Regions from separate parts of the Delftia sp. PE138 genome, predicted to be linked through region 1. Evidence: riboswitches for the same ligand, from Rfam matches in the RefSeq annotation. Region 1 holds a riboswitch; the other holds the start of a gene.
What was found. A riboswitch is a leader RNA that binds a small molecule or an ion and turns the genes downstream of it on or off. The one in region 1 is predicted to bind glycine.

Region 1 (7,794 bases):
CAGTGCGACGGTCACCGTGCCGGTGCTCGTACCGTCGGCCATCACCGAGAGCGGTGTGGCACTGAGCAGATTGCCACTGGCTGTATTGCTGGGCGGCCCGGCAATGAAGTTGACCGATACCGGACTGCCATTGCTCACGGCCTCTCCGTTGTCCGTTGCCGTGAAGCTTGCGGTGCCGACCGTGGCCGATTTCACCGTCACGGAGCAGGTGGCCGGATTGGCGTTGGCCGCGATCGTGCACGTGGGTGCGGCCGGCGTGGTCGTGCCCACGCCCGTTTTGGTGAAGACAATCGTGTGCGCAGCCGTATCCGTGGCGGGATTGCCATTGGCATCGCGCAGGGTCACGCTGATCGAACTCGTGGCCGTGTTGTCTGCGACAACGCTGAGCGGACTGGCACTGATCAGGTTTCCATTCGCGCCATTGCTGGGCGGGCCGGCCGTGTAGTTCACCACAGCCGTAGCCGTGGCGGCCGAGCCATTGATGGTGAAGCCAAAGGTGCCGCTGCCGACTGCGGTAGGTGCCGTGACGGTGGCCGTGTACACCCCTGCGCTGCACGACCCCGCGCCGACCGCAGGCGAGCCCTGTGTTCCGCCGTTCAGCGTGAAGGCCACCGTGTTGGCACAGGTCGAAATCGAATTGCCTGACGCATCCTTGAGCTGCGCCGTCAATGTGCTGGTTGCAGTGCCATTGGCAATGATCGAGGTCGGACTCGCAACGATGGTCGAGGCGCTGGTACTTGGCGGACCCGCCGTGTAGCTCACTGAAGCCGTAGCAACTGCGGCAGAGCCGTTGATGGTGAATCCGAAGATCCCGCTGCCGACCGCCGTGGGCGATGTGACGGTGCCCGTATAGATGCCGGCAGTACACGAGGCCGCGCCCACACTCGGCGTTCCCTGCGTTCCGCCGTTCAGGGTGAACGCCACCGTGTTCGTGCACGTGTTGATCGGATTGCTGCTGGCATCGACCAGTTGCACGCGCAGCACGCTGGTGGAGCTGCCGTTGGCCACGATCGATGCCGGAGTGGCGACTATCGTCGATGCACTCGTGCTCGGCGTTGCGGCCGCATAGGAGATCGTTGCGGTGGCAACAGCCGCAGACCCGTTGATGGTGAACCCGAAGGTTCCGCTGCCGACCAGCACCGGCGATGTCACCGTCCCCGTGTACATGCCGGCACTGCAGCCCGTGACGCTGACGGCAGGAACGCCTTGCGTCCCCGCATTGAGGGTGAAGGCCACCGTATCGGTACAGGTGGTGACAAGGTTGCCTAAAGCATCCTTCAACTGCACGGCCAAGGTGCTGGTGGAGACGCCGTTGGCCGCAATCGATGGCGGACTCGCGGCGATTTCAGAACCGGTCGTGCTGGCCGGCAGCCCGGTGAAGCTGTAAGCAACCGGCGAAGGCTGATAGGTCACTGCGCCAGATACCGGGCTTCCACCCAATGGAAGATTGGAGAACGTGGCACCAGCGACTGACGACGACAAGGTCACGGGTGTCGTGAATGTTCCGGCGACACTGCTGCTGGCATTGATGGGAGACGCGCACTTTCCGCTGGAGTTGGTCGTGCAGCTGACTGCGGCGGAGCCGCCATTGAACGTGACACCTGCAGGCGGCGCTGCGAAGGTGACGGTGTCACTGCCCCCCGTCCAGGCATTGCCTTGGCCATCAACAATGTAGACCTCCAGCAAGTCGCTGCTGCCGACAGGTTGATTGTTGGTCGTCGCCAGAACGCCGGATTTCAGGGCACAGGGAAAACCGGTGACGCTTGCCGCCGTTGAAAGCTGCGAGGTTTGTGCTCCACCGGAATTGCTGTCCGTCACTGTGACTCGCACCTGGCCGCTGAGATACGAAGGAACGGTCAGCGTTCCCGAGGCTCCGGCCATGGTCCCTGAGCCCAGATAGACCTGCGCATCGTTGACGCCCGCGCCGGTCGGCGACCAAAAGGCTTCCACCGTATACGGTGCCGGCTCGCTCGCATTGGCATTTGCCGTGATATTGAATGTCCAGGTGCAGGCGGCGGTGTCACTGGCGCCAACGCCAAGGGTCGGGGTCCATCCGGTTTGTCCATTGGCCGTCGTCTGCAAGCTGATACCTGAGTTTGCAGCCACAGGCACGGAAAACAGCGTGTTCTGAGAAATCTTGAAGAAATCACGCGCAGTGACACGAATGGCACTTCTCGACTGGCTTGTCATCTTGTTGTTGCCAATCAATCCTGGTGCCGTACCCGTACCACCGATATTCACCCCGTCCCCGCCGCCAGTGAAGTTGTTATCGGTCACCGTCACTACCTGCGTCGTGCCTGAGGCTGCCGTATTCAACGTTGGTGCCGACACATGCATTGGCGATGAAGTGGTATAGGCGGCAATAGGCAGCGAGAAGGTATTACCCGTCACGGCAAGACCAGTTCCATTGTCTAGGTTGATCGTTCCATCAACCGACACCACGGCCCTGGGCGCATTTCCACCAGTCGGGCTCAGTGCGATATTCGAATCTTTGATCGTCAATCCGTTGACGGTCATGTTCGACATGACCTGGAAGAACTGCTCGAGCTGCATTCCCCCGATAGGGTTGGGCAGATTCGTTACCGTGAAATTATCGACAACAATGTTGGAAACCGTGCCTCCTGTACCGTTGCTTGCGGCAACGGAAATGGCCGAGCCCTTGTTATTGCCGTAATTTCCATTCCATATCGCGGAATTGATCGTGCTATTGGTAAAGAATACGTTTTGTGCGCCTTGATGAATCTCCGCGTACAGCTCGCAGTTGAACGGCGTCCCCTCTCCAGCAGGGGTTGGAGCCACATTCACCAGGCCGACGCGATCAATGGTGATATTGTTCGCCGGGGAGCCAACGACGAATACCGCTTCGCCACAGGTCATATTGGGCGAATTGGTGAGCGTGATGTTCTTCCCACCAAGATAAAAAGTTTCCCAGGGGGAGTCCGCCCAGTTCTGGACTTGTATGACTCCCCCGAAATCGATGGTCAACGAGCCCGTGCCGGCTGGCACGGTGCCTTTGAGCCAGTACCAGGCACCACCGGCACCAGTGGTGGTGCCCGTATCGCCGCCGCTGATCATCTGGCTTTGACCACAGGCATTGGTGGCCCCCGTCACGGCGCCGGACTGGGCTCCGCTGATGAATGTATTGGCACAGCGCACGTAAACCGTCTGATTGTCGACATACGGATGGAGGTTTCCCGCCGCATCCTTGGATGTCCCGCTCTGTATGGTTCGTACCGACGTGGTCAGTGTCGGCGCAAAGACGATGGAAACATCGGCACTCGGATCCAGCGTTTGCAGCGTGTAGTTGGCTGCCTGAATGGCCGCTCGCAGCGTACATGCGCCAGCAAAGGTGCCCCCCAGCGTGCTGACACAGGTGGTTGGTGTCGTTGCATTGGCATTGGGAGCGTCGCTGTTGTCGGTGACCGTGAAGACGATGGTCGCCGCCAGTGCCGTGGATGAGATACCCGCGCATGAAAGCAGCAGCAAAGAGAAAAGGCACTTCGCTGCACGCCACTTGCGAAAAAATGCCGAACCAGGCAGGCGATTGAGAGCATGCATGATATTCCCCGTTCTCTCAAGGAGATATGACAGGAAAATGATTTTCCCAATGGCAATGGCCATCAGTTGTACCCAGCGCATTTGCATCGCCGTACCTCGGATAGTTCTATTTGAATCACGAGCCCACAACTCACCTTGCAGCCGGTGAGTTTGGAAGCAAAATTTTTCGCGCAGATCCTGCGCGTCAATCAAAAAAAGGCGGATTTCCATCAACGCTTGCGCGCTGCTCCACTGCCCATTGAGCGGGCACACCTTCAGTCGGGTTTGCGACGCAAAACATTCCTCCCTCGACAAACCATATTCACCGTGCTTGTATTTTTTCAGTGACGGACCAGTTTCCATGGACCCGCACCTGTGCAACGGTAAGTCGCCTATCAGACATATAGACAACCCATGGTTAACCCATGCAGGTCCAATCGACCAGAACATGCACTGACAAACCACTGCACATATCGATAGGCTAAATCATGTTTTTTTCTATTTCAATAGTTTTTTTACATGAAACCAGAGACTCGTACCAGCGCTACGAGGGAGGCGCTTGAACGATCTAGGGAATACCCTGAATCAGCCACACCACATACAGGTAACTGGTGGTATCCCCAATACGACTGGAGCTGGCTGCGCAAGCCCCATAGAATCGCCCCTGCAGGAGAGCAGGCGGGCGCCACGGTGCCGAGCCTCACCGAAGGCGCAAACTCCCATACACGCTCAGGTTCCGTACTGCAAACACAACATGCCGTCTGGAGAGCCGCCGCACGCAATGTGCGGCGCACCGAAGGAGCAAGCCCCGTTCCCATGGACGGCGGTGAATCTCTCAGGTACCAAGGACAGGGGGAGCGGCAGCTGCGTCACGACGGACGCCGGCTGCCTGCTATCCAGACCATAGCGGCCAGCTTTCGCGTGACCCGGCACATGCCTTTGAAAGGGCATCGTCATGCGCGTCATCGTTCTCGGAGCCGGTCTGATCGGCACCACGTCGGCCTACTATCTGCAATCCCTCGGTCATGAAGTGACCGTCATCGACCGCCAGGCCGCGCCCGGCGCCGAAACCAGCTTCGCCAACGGCGGGCAGATCTCGGTCAGCCACGCGGAGCCCTGGGCCAACCCCGGCGCACCGCTGAAGCTGCTGGGCTGGCTGGGCCGGCAGGACGCCCCCCTGCTCTTCCGCCTGCGCGCCGACATGCGCCAGTGGCTCTGGGGCCTGTCCTTCCTGCGCAACTGCACGCCCGCGCGCACGCGCCACAACATCCAGCAGATCGTTCGCCTGGGCACCTACAGCCGCGAGGCCCTGCAGCAGCTGCGTGCCGACACCGGCATCCAGTACGAGCAGCGCACGCAGGGCATCCTGCACTTCTATACGAACGCCCGCGAGTTCGAGGGCGCGCTCAAGCCCACCGAGCAGATGCAGGCCCTGGGCTGCGACCGCCGCCTGATCGACGCCGACGAAGCCGTGCGCCTGGAGCCGGCCCTGGCCCATGTGCGCGGGCAGATAGCGGGCGCCACCTATACGGCCGAGGATGAATCGGGCGACGCCAACCTCTTCACGCGCGAGCTGGCACGCATTGCCACCACCACGGGCGTGCAGTTCCGCCACGGCCACCACGTCATGGCGCTGCGCACCACGGGTGCGGGCGCCAGCCGCCATATCGACCATGTGGAGGTGACCAATGCCGATGGTCGCTACGAACGCATCCAGGGCGACGCCTATGTGCTGGCCATGGGCTCGTTCAGCCCGCTGCTGGCCCAGCCGCTGGGGCTGCACCTGCCCATCTACCCGGCCAAGGGCTACTCCGTGACCCTGCCGGTGCTGGACCCCGCCAAGGCCTACCAGGTCAGCCTCACGGACGATGAGTTCAAGCTGGTGTTCTCGCGCTACACGGGCGCGCAAGGCGACCGCCTGCGCATTGCGGGCACGGCCGAGTTCAACGGCTACGACCGCAACCTGGACCCCGTGCGCTGCGAGGCCATCGTGCGGCGCGTGCAGCAGCTGTTCCCCGGCGCCGGCGATACCGGGCGCGCCCAGTTCTGGAGCGGCCTGCGCCCCGCCACGCCCAGCAATGTGCCGCTGATCGGACGCTCGCCCATCGCCAACCTGTTCCTGAACACCGGCCACGGCACGCTGGGCTGGACCCATGCCTGCGGCTCCGGCATGGCGCTGGCCGACCTGGTCAGCGGCAGGCAGCCGGCCGTGGATTTCGATTTTCTGGGGGCCGCAGCCATGGACCCGGATCGCAGCGCAGGCACGGTGCGCCCGCGCGCGGTCTGAGGTGCGGACGGCGTGTACGACGTGTACGACGCCTAGGCAGTGAACACCGTCAACACCCCGGCGAAGCGGTGCAGACGGGCGTCCATGATCTCGGCTTCGGCAACGAAGCCGATCAATGGCACATCGCCCAGTGCGTGGCGCAGGGTGCGCAGTTCGGCATCGGGGCCGCCGAACAGGCCGCCGCCGCGGCCCCGGCAACTGATGTAGATGGCGCCACGGATGCGGGGCTGTGCCTCGCCTTCGGGCGCCGCCTCCTCGGGCTCCGCGGCATCGCGCAGCGCAGCGCCCAGTTGCAGCAGTTCCTGGCGCGCGACCTGGGCCTGGCGGCGGCAGAAGATCACCGAATGCCCGGCCTCCACGGCCGATGACAGGGCCACGCCCTGGCGCAGCGGGTCCAGGCCAACCAGGGTCAGCACCTGGGCCTCTTCGGTCAGCACGCCGTGGGCCAGGCCCCTGCCCGGCGGCGCAATGGCCGCCAGCGTACTGCGCACCGTGGTCAGCGCGGGCTGCCAGTCGCTGCCTTCCAGCTCCACGCCCAGCAGTTGCAGCAGGCGCTGCAGGGCCGGATCGCCATCGAGCCCGGTGACCAGGGCCCCGCGCGCCTCGGTGATCTCCAGCCCCTCGCCCAGCGGCACGCAGCCCTGGGCCATGCCCGTGATGCAGGGCACGCCGGCACCGAAGGCCACGCCTGAAAAGCCACCACGAAAAATGCCGCGCGCGTCCGCATGCTGCGCATGCAGATCCTCGGTACGGCAGGCGATCTGCACGCCCTCCACGCCATCTTCCCCGTCATCGCCCACGCCGCCGAACAGCAGGCCGGACTCGGTGCGCTCGGACAGCTCGTACAGCAGCTCGGCCAGCTCGGGCTGGCCGCCTGCGGCATGGACCAGGGCCGAATGGGCGGTGAAGCCGGCCTCGCCGCCAGGCGCATGCAGGGGCGCCAGGCCCGAATACAGGCGGTAGTGGGCGGCCGGTACATCCAGCAGCATCACCGCGAGCGCGGTTCCTGACAGGTACTCATGCGACATGGCCAGAACGCCGCCGGCCGAGCAGCCGGCCCAGTCCGCCACATGGGGCAGGGCCCTGGCCAGATGCTGCAGCAGCGGCCGTGCGTGGGCGGCATGCGCATGGGACAGGTACACCAGTCCCAGACGGGGCCGCTGCGCGTGGCCGGGCCCGGCCATCTGCAAGCGCAGCTGCTGCAGCACCGCGTCGGCCGCGGCGCGCCAGTCGGAATGGCTGGCATGGCCTACAGGAAACAACGACATACCAACCTTCTTTCTAGCCCCGCCAGCACCCGGCTTGCGGGTGGCTGGGGCCTTGCGCATCCATGGGTCCGGCCCGATCGGTCAACGCGCCGGCCGGCTCTTGGCTGCCGGCTTGCTGGCGGCCGGCGCCTTGGCTCCAGCCTTTGCAGCGGTTTTCCTGGCAGCCGCTTTGGCGGGAGCCTTGGCAGCGGTCCTGGGGGCTTCGGCCTGCGCCGCAGCCTTGGCCGCCGGCTTTGCGGACGGCGCCTTGGCAGGGGAGACCGCCGCCGCCTTGCCCGCCTGCGCAGCAAAGGCGCTGGCCTGTGCCGCCATGTGGTCCATGGTGGCCTTGGCCAGGTCACCGGCCATGCCGGTGGCGCGCTGGGCGGCCGCCACGGCCTCCGGGGCCATGGGCTCGGCCATGGCCTTGGCGGCGATCTGCTGGAATTGCTGGGTCAACGCGCCCCACCACTGCATGGCCTGGCCCATGGCGGCGGCCTGGGCGGACTCGTCCTTGGGCGCCGCAGTCTCCGCGGCTGCGGGTCTGTCGGCGGCCTTGCCCGCCTCGGGGGCTGCAGGCGGCGCGGCAGCGGCCTGTGCGGGCTCGGGCTGCGGCTTTTCCTTCTTGCTCGCCCGGCTGGCGGCCGAGGACATGGGCCAGTCCGAAAGGTCGCCCTGCCCCGCGCTGGCGGCGCCCTTGGCCGCGGCGGTGGCTGCGGCGGT
Region 2 (7,794 bases), on a different contig from region 1:
GCTGATGACCCTGGTGGACACCTGCCTGATCAACGACCGGCTGGACGCGGGCGCGTTCCGGCTGCAACTGGAGCAGACGCCATTGGATGAACTCCTGGAGGAGTCTGCAGAGCTCGTCGGCTGGTCCCGGCGGCATCGCCTGAAACTGGATCTGGAACAAGGCCCGCAGCAATGGCAATGCGACCCTGTCCTGGTGCGCATCGCCATCTCCAACCTTGTCGGCAACGCCATCAAATATGCCAAGGCGGGCGACATCACCCTGGCCGCCCGCTGCGATGCGTCCGGTGACCTGCTGATTTCCGTCAGCGACCAGGGTCCGGGCCTTGCACCCGAAGCGGCAAGACAGGTTTTCGAGCCCTATGAACGCGCAAGCGCCACCCGGCACGTCAACGGGCATGGCCTGGGCCTGTCCGTGGTCAGGCGCATCGCCAGGCTGCACGCAGGCGACGCGTTCTTCCAGCCGGCTGCCGGAGGCGGGGCCTGCTTTGTCATCCGGCTGGGCCGGCTCCTGCCCGGCACGGCAGATGCCTGCCAGGAATGTCCGCCAGCGGCAAGGCCGGCCGCCGTGCCGCCGGGCATGCCCGCCTGACGCGGGCAAGGCCGGGCCTTCGCCGGTGAAGCAGGGCGTGCTCGCGGCGCTCATGGGGCCGCCGCTGCACGGGCCGTCCCGCCCTGCACCACCAGCAGCACGCCACCCAGGATCAAGGCCACGCCGGCCAGGCGCGTCGCATTGACCGGCCGTGCGCCCAGGCCCATCAGGCCGAAGTGGTCCACCAGCACCGAGACCACGATCTGCCCCGCCACCACACAGACCAGGAAGCCGCCTGCGCCCAGCCTGGGCGTGACGGCGGCCGCGCTGGCCACATAGATGGCCCCCAGCACACCGCCTATCCATAACCACCATGGCCCTGCTGCCGCCTGGGCCATGGCCGGAGCGGGCGCGCGCAGCACCCACAGTGCAGGCACCACGACCATGACGCTCACGGCCAGCGAGACCAGCGTGCCCCACAGCGGGTGGCCCAGCAGACGGCCCACCAGGGCATTGCTGGCAGCCTGGAATGGCAGCATGGCCCCCGCCAGCAGCGCCAGGGCCACGGGAGCAAGGGCGGTGAATGTGCTTTTACCTGTCATGCGGCAAGACCTTTCTTCTTCTGTCAATCGATGCCTGCATGCTCTCGCATCCAGCACGTTGATGGAAATCATTTGTATGCACGGTCTATATTCATGGCATGGATGAACTGCGCCGTATCGACCTCAACCTGCTGCTGGCCCTGCACGCCCTGCTGGCCGAAAAACATGTGACGCGCGCGGCCCTGCGGCTGCACAAGAGCCAGCCGGCCATGAGCCATTCGCTGGCGCAGCTGCGCGAGCACCTGGGCGACCCGTTGCTGGTGCGGCGCGGTGGCCGCATGGCGCTGACGGCACGCGCGCAAGGCCTGGTGCAACCGCTGGCGGATGCGCTGGGCAGCCTCAACGGCTTGCTGGCACAGGCGGAGTTCGACCCGGCCCACGCACGCGGACGGCTGCGGCTGGCGCTGTCGGACTACGCATCACGCATCGTGCTGCCGCCGCTGATGCGGCATCTGCGCCAGCACGCACCCGGGCTGGACCTGGCCATCAGCCAGTCCACGCGCGAGGTGATGCTGGCCCAGCTGGCCGATGGCGAACTGGACCTGGCCCTGGGACCCTTCCCCGACGTACCCGACCTGCCCGAGGGCATCGAGGTGCAGGATCTGTTCCAGGAACAGTTCGTGAGCGTGGCCGACCAGGCCGTGCTGCCGGCACGCGGCGGGCTGTCACTGCAGGACTGGCTGCAGCGCCCGCACGTCATGCTGGCCATGCGGCCCGACGCCAGCGAGGAGATCGAACGGGCGCTGGCCGCCCAAGGCCTGAGCCGCCGCGTGGTGCTGGCCCTGCCCCACTGGAGCGCGGCGCTGGAGGTGCTGGCAGGCACCGACCTCGTGCTGACCGTGGGCAGCCGCGCCATCGGTGACCTGCGCCGCCACAAAACGCTGCGCCGCTTCACTCCTCCGCTGGAGCTGCCCGAGTTCGCCTACCAGCAGGCCTGGCATGTGCGCAAGCAGGGGGATGCCATGCATCGGTGGCTGCGCAACTCGATGGCGCAGTGCTGTACTGCGCAGGGGCAAACACAGAAGTAAGTGCAGGCCGCAGCCTCAGGCTGCCACCACCACCCTCAGCAACTGCTTCTGTATCTTCCCGCTGGCCGTCTTGGGCAGGGCCTCGCGGAAGTGGTAGCGGCGCGGGCGCTTGTAGGCGGCCAGGCGGTCGCCGTGGACCAGGAAGGCGTCCAGCGCCTCGGCCGTGGGCGTGGCGCCAGGCTTGGCGACCACGTGGGCGGCGACGATCTGGCCCCAGCGCTCGTCGGCCTCGCCGATGACGGCGACCTCGAGCACATCGGCGTGTTCGACCAGTGCGTCTTCCACTTCGCGGGGATAGACGTTCTCGGCACCCGAATTGATCATGTAGTCGATGCGGTCGCGGATCCAGAGGTAGCCGTCGTCGTCGATGTGGCCCAAGTCGCCCGTGTGGTACCAGCCGTGCGCCAGGGCGCGGGTGTTGGCGTCGGGGCGGTTGAGGTAGCCGGCCATCATGCAGGGGCCGCGCACGAGGATTTCGCCCACCTCGCCGGGCAGGCAGGCCTCGGCCGGGTCGGTGGGGGCGTTGTCTTCGCGCAAGCGGGCCACGATGAGGTCATGGCCCATGGAGGGCAGCCCGGCCGAGCCCGCGTGCGAGAGTTGCTCGCGCGGCAGGAGGATGGACATGCAGGGCCCCATCTCGGTGGTGCCGTAGACCTGGACCAGGTCGCTGCCGACCTTGCGTGTCCATTCGCGGATCAGGTGCGGCGCCATGGAGGCGCCGCCGTACTCCACCAGCCGCAGCGCGGGCGCCTGCTCAGGCGAGGCAATGGGGTCGGCCAGCAGCATGGTGACCATGGTGGGCGCCGCGAAGAAGAAGCTCACGCGCTCTTCGCGGATCAGGCGCCAGGCCTCGGTCACGTCGAAGCGGCGCAGCAGCACCTGGGTGGCACCGGCCTGCAGGCGCGGCAAAAAGCTGGTGTGCAGCTCGGCCGTGTGGTTGAGCGGCGCCATGGCCAGGCCCACGTCGTCGCGCGTGAACTGCATGGTCTGGTGCATGAGGGCGTTGTGCGCCAGCTTGCTGCGGTGCGTATGCAGCACGCCCTTGGGCCGGCCCGTGGTGCCGCTGGTGTACATGAGGATGCAGGGGTCGCTCTCGCGCACATGGGCCTGGGGCGGCGCGCTGCTGCGGCCACTGGCCAGGGCGGACAGGCGCTGCGTGGCCCAGGCCGGCAGCGGGTCGGCCGGGGCATCGTCGGCAAAGATCCAGTGCTCGATGCCCGTGCCAGTGCCGCCACCTTCGGCCTTGAGCAGGGCCTGGGCGCGTGCGGCCACCTCGCCGCCCTCGTGCTCGAACACAAGGGCGCGCGCTGCGCCGTCCTTGAGGATGAAGGCCAGCTCCTGCGCCGCCAGCCGGTAGTTGATGGGATTGAAGATGGCGCCCAGGCGCGCGGCCGCCAGCATGGTGAAAACAAAGGCCGGCGTGTTGTAGAGAAAGGCCGCGACCACGTCGCCATGGCCTATGCCCAGCTCGGCCAGGCCGTGGGCGTGGCGGTTGACTTCGGCATCGAGCTGGGCGTAGGTCCAGGCGCGGCGCTCGCCGCCCTCCCACGCGACCAGGGCTTCCTTGTTCGGCAGGTAACGTGCCGGCCAGGCCAATGTGTCTCCCAGCGTCTGCTGCATGTGCGCTTCTTCCTTCTCGCTCACGAGATTTCATATATCGATGCACCTCAATGTAGGAGATTTTTTAGACAGTTATGCAATTTGCAAATGCATCCATGCAGGCAAGCGCATGGAGTTGCAGTCGGCCCGCGGAAATCCCGAAGCCGCGCGGACGCTGGCCGCAGCTAGAATGCGCCGGTCAGGAGAGAGTGCCCGCCCGGCCGCAACGGTCGCAGGCAGCGGCACCGCCGAAGGCGCAGGGTTCGTCCCGAACGCTCAGGCAAAAGGACTGGCACCGCCTGCCGCCACGGCCGCAGGCGTTCCTAGCTGGAGAGAGATGCAGGGCACGGCGGTGTGCCCCATCCACCGAAGGAGCAAGCCCCACGCATGGAAGGTGCGGGTGAATCTCTCAGGTAAAGCGGACAGCAGGGCAGCACATCCCGGAGGACCGGGATGGCGTTATGCCTTGTTCCTTGCCTGAAAGAGAGCCCTCCTTGTCCGCTGCCTCCACCACCGATCTGCTCAAGACCCCGCTGTTCGACCTGCACCAGGAACTGGGCGCGCGCATGGTGCCGTTTGCCGGCTACTCCATGCCCGTGCAATACCCGCAGGGGCTGATGGCCGAGCATCTGCACACGCGCGAGGCGGCAGGCCTGTTCGATGTCTCGCACATGGGCCAGATCAGCGTGCGCGGTGCCGACGCCGGGGCCGCGCTGGAGTCGCTGATGCCCATGGACGTGCTGGGACTGGGCGAACACCGCCAGCGCTACGGCCTGCTGCTCAATGAGGCGGGCGGCATTCTGGACGACCTGATGTTCGTGCGCCGCGAGGACGACCTGTTCCTGATCGTCAACGGCGCCTGCAAGCACGAAGACCTGGCGCACATCCAGGCCCGCATCGGCCAGCGCTGCGGAATCGAGCCCCAGTTCGACCGGGGCCTGCTGGCGCTGCAGGGCCCGCAGGCCGCAGCCGCGATGGAGCGCCTGCTGCCGGATACGGCCGGCCTGGTGTTCATGACAGGCGGCCACTTCGACTGGGAGGGGGCCGAGCTGTACATCACGCGCAGCGGCTACACCGGCGAGGACGGCTTCGAGATCTCCCTGCCCCCCAGCCACGCCGAGGCCTTTGCCCGTGCCCTGCTGGCCCAGCCCGAAGTCAGGCCCGTGGGCCTGGGCGCGCGCAATTCGCTGCGCCTGGAAGCCGGCCTGTGCCTGTACGGCAACGATCTGGACACGACCACCACCCCGGCCGAGGCCGCCCTGAACTGGGCCGTGCAGAAGGTCCGCCGCATCGGGGGCGAGCGCGAAGGCGGCTTTCCCGGCGCAGCCACCGTGCTGGCCCAGCTGCAGTCGCCCGAGCTGCTCACGCGCAAGCGCGTGGGCCTGGTGGCCCTGGAGCGCGTGCCCGTGCGCGAAGGCACGGAACTGCTGGATGCCGGCGGCCGCAAGGTCGGCCAGGTCACCAGCGGCCTGCTGTCGCCCACGCTGAACCAGCCCGTGGCCCTGGCGTACGTGGAGCCGGGCAGCGCCGCCGTCGGCACCACGCTGCAGGCCATGGTGCGCGGCAAGGCCGTGCCCATGCAGGTGCAGGCCACGCCCTTCGTGGCGCCCCGCTATCACCGCGGTTGAGGACAGCCTGCGCGCTTGGCGTGGATGGAGTTCGGCGGATTCGTTTTTCCTGCCATCGCATGCCGCTACAGTGCGCACTGACCTTTCTCAAACCGCCTTTCACAGGTTTTTTTAGTTTCTATCGGAGCAAGCCATGAGCATCCAGTATTCCAAGGACCACGAGTGGATCAACGCCGCCAACCCTGACGCGGCCATCGTCGGCATCACCCTCCACGCGCAGGATGCGCTGGGCGACGTGGTGTTCGTCGACCTGCCCGCCGTGGGCACCAGCTTCAACCAGGGCGATGTGGCCGGCGTGGTCGAGTCCGTCAAGGCCGCCGCCGATGTCTACATGCCCGTCAGCGGCGAGATCGTCGAAGTCAACGAGGCCCTGCGCGACGACCCCTCCCTGGCCAACAGCGACCCGCTGGGCGAAGGCTGGTTCTTCAAGGTCAAGCTCAGCGACGCAGGCCAGCTGGCCGCGCTGCTTGACGAAGCCGCCTACACGGCCTTTGCCCAGAGCAACTGACGCCACTTTCCGGCCAGGACGGGCGCCAGGGCCCGCCCTGGCGCTTTTCAGCTTTTGAGACAGGTCCCTCCATGCTGATGCCCTCCACCCAGCCCCTTGCCGCCCTCGAGAACGCCACCGAATTCGTGGCCCGCCATATCGGCATCGCGCCCGAAGACGAGGCCCACATGCTCAGCGCCATCGGCGCGGCATCGCGCGATGCGCTGATCGACGCCATCGTCCCGCCCTCCATCCGGCGCCACCAGCCCATGGCGCTGCCGCCAGCGGCCACCGAGGCCCAGGCGCTGGCCGAACTCAAGGCGCTGGCAGGCCGCAACCAGTTGCTCAAAAGCTTCATCGGCCAGGGCTACTACGGCACGCACACGCCCGGCGTCATCCTGCGCAACATTCTCGAGAACCCCGCCTGGTACACGGCCTACACGCCCTACCAGGCCGAGATCTCGCAAGGCCGCATGGAGGCCCTGGTCAACTTCCAGACCATGGTCTGCGACCTGACGGCCATGCCGATTGCCAACGCCTCCATGCTGGACGAGGCCACGGCGGCCGCCGAGGCCATGACGCTGGCCAAGCGCTCCGTCAAAAGCAAGAGCAACCGTTTCGTGGTGGCCGGCGATGCCCACCCCCAGACCATCGAGGTGATACAGACGCGCGCCGCGCCGCTGGGCATCGAGGTGCTGCTGGCCAACTCGCTGGAGGAATGGAACCAGCTGATGGAGGGCGACTACTTCGCCGTGCTGGCCCAGTACCCTGCCACCAGCGGCCGCATCGACGATCTGCGCGCCGACGTGGACAAGGCCCATGGCAAGCAGGCCGCCTTCATCGTGGCCACCGACCTGCTGGCGCTGACCCTGATCACGCCGCCCGGCGAATGGGGAGCCGACATCGTGGTGGGCACCACCCAGCGCTTTGGCATGCCCATGGGCGCCGGCGGCCCGCACGCCGCCTTCATGGCCTGCCGCGACGAGTTCAAGCGCTCCCTGCCCGGCCGCCTGGTCGGTGTGAGCGTGGACGTGCACGGCAAGCCCGCCTACCGCCTGGCACTGCAGACGCGCGAGCAGCACATCCGCCGCGAAAAGGCCACCTCCAACATTTGCACGGCCCAGGTGCTGCCCGCCGTGGTGGCCAGCATGTACGCCGTCTACCACGGCCCCGAGGGCCTGGAGCGCATCGCCCGCCGCGTGGCCTCGTACACGGCCATCCTGGCGCGCGGCCTGGCCGAGCTGGGCGCGCCGCTGCGCGAGGCGCCCAGCTTCGACACGCTGAGCCTGCACACGGGCGCGGCCACCCAGGCCATCGTGGAGCGTGCCGTGTCCCTGGGCGCCAACCTGCGCGTGTATTTCAAGGAATACCTGTGCATCTCGCTGGACGAGACCACCACGCGCGCCGATGTCGAGCTGCTGTGGAAGATCTTCGCCCGGGACGGCCAGGCCCTGCCCAGCTTCACCGCCTTCGAAAAGGGCGTGGAGCCGCTGATTCCCGACGGACTGCGCCGCAGCAGCGCCTTCCTCACGCACCCGGTGTTCAACACCCACCGCTCCGAGACCGCCATGCTGCGCTACATCCGCCAGCTGTCGGACAAGGACCTGGCGCTGGACCGCAGCATGATCCCGCTGGGCTCCTGCACCATGAAGCTCAACGCCACCAGCGAGATGATTCCCATCACCTGGCCCGAATTCGCCCAGGTGCACCCCTTTGCCCCGGCCGACCAGCAGCAGGGCTATGCGGAACTGGACAAGCAGCTGCGCGACTGGCTGTGCCAGGCCACGGGCTACGCCGGCATCAGCCTGCAGCCCAATGCCGGCAGCCAGGGTGAGTACGCGGGCCTGCTGGCCATCAAGGGCTGGCATGCGAGCCGGGGCCAGTCGCACCGCAACGTCTGCCTGATTCCCAGCAGCGCCCA

Region 2: linked by a shared signal. The riboswitch ahead of gcvT (glycine cleavage system aminomethyltransferase GcvT) and the one ahead of HFGMBDPB_RS26930 (D-amino acid dehydrogenase) in region 1 are both predicted to bind glycine.

What each region holds. Positions count from the first base shown of each region.
Region 1 covers NZ_JABEPN010000011.1:100,518-108,311, forward strand. Annotated here, with positions in the region: gene HFGMBDPB_RS26925 (beta strand repeat-containing protein) at 1-3,900, opposite strand, end outside; glycine riboswitch at 4,289-4,399, shown strand; gene HFGMBDPB_RS26930 (D-amino acid dehydrogenase) at 4,493-5,824, shown strand; gene HFGMBDPB_RS26935 (FIST signal transduction protein) at 5,857-7,092, opposite strand; gene HFGMBDPB_RS26940 (PhaM family polyhydroxyalkanoate granule multifunctional regulatory protein) at 7,174-7,794, opposite strand, start outside.
Region 2 covers NZ_JABEPN010000002.1:163,492-171,285, reverse strand. Annotated here, with positions in the region: gene HFGMBDPB_RS09695 (sensor histidine kinase) at 1-589, shown strand, start outside; gene HFGMBDPB_RS09690 (DMT family transporter) at 640-1,131, opposite strand; gene HFGMBDPB_RS09685 (LysR family transcriptional regulator) at 1,230-2,159, shown strand; gene HFGMBDPB_RS09680 (fatty acid--CoA ligase) at 2,175-3,779, opposite strand; glycine riboswitch at 3,949-4,060, shown strand; glycine riboswitch at 4,076-4,194, shown strand; gene gcvT (glycine cleavage system aminomethyltransferase GcvT) at 4,253-5,386, shown strand; gene gcvH (glycine cleavage system protein GcvH) at 5,520-5,894, shown strand; gene gcvP (aminomethyl-transferring glycine dehydrogenase) at 5,966-7,794, shown strand, end outside.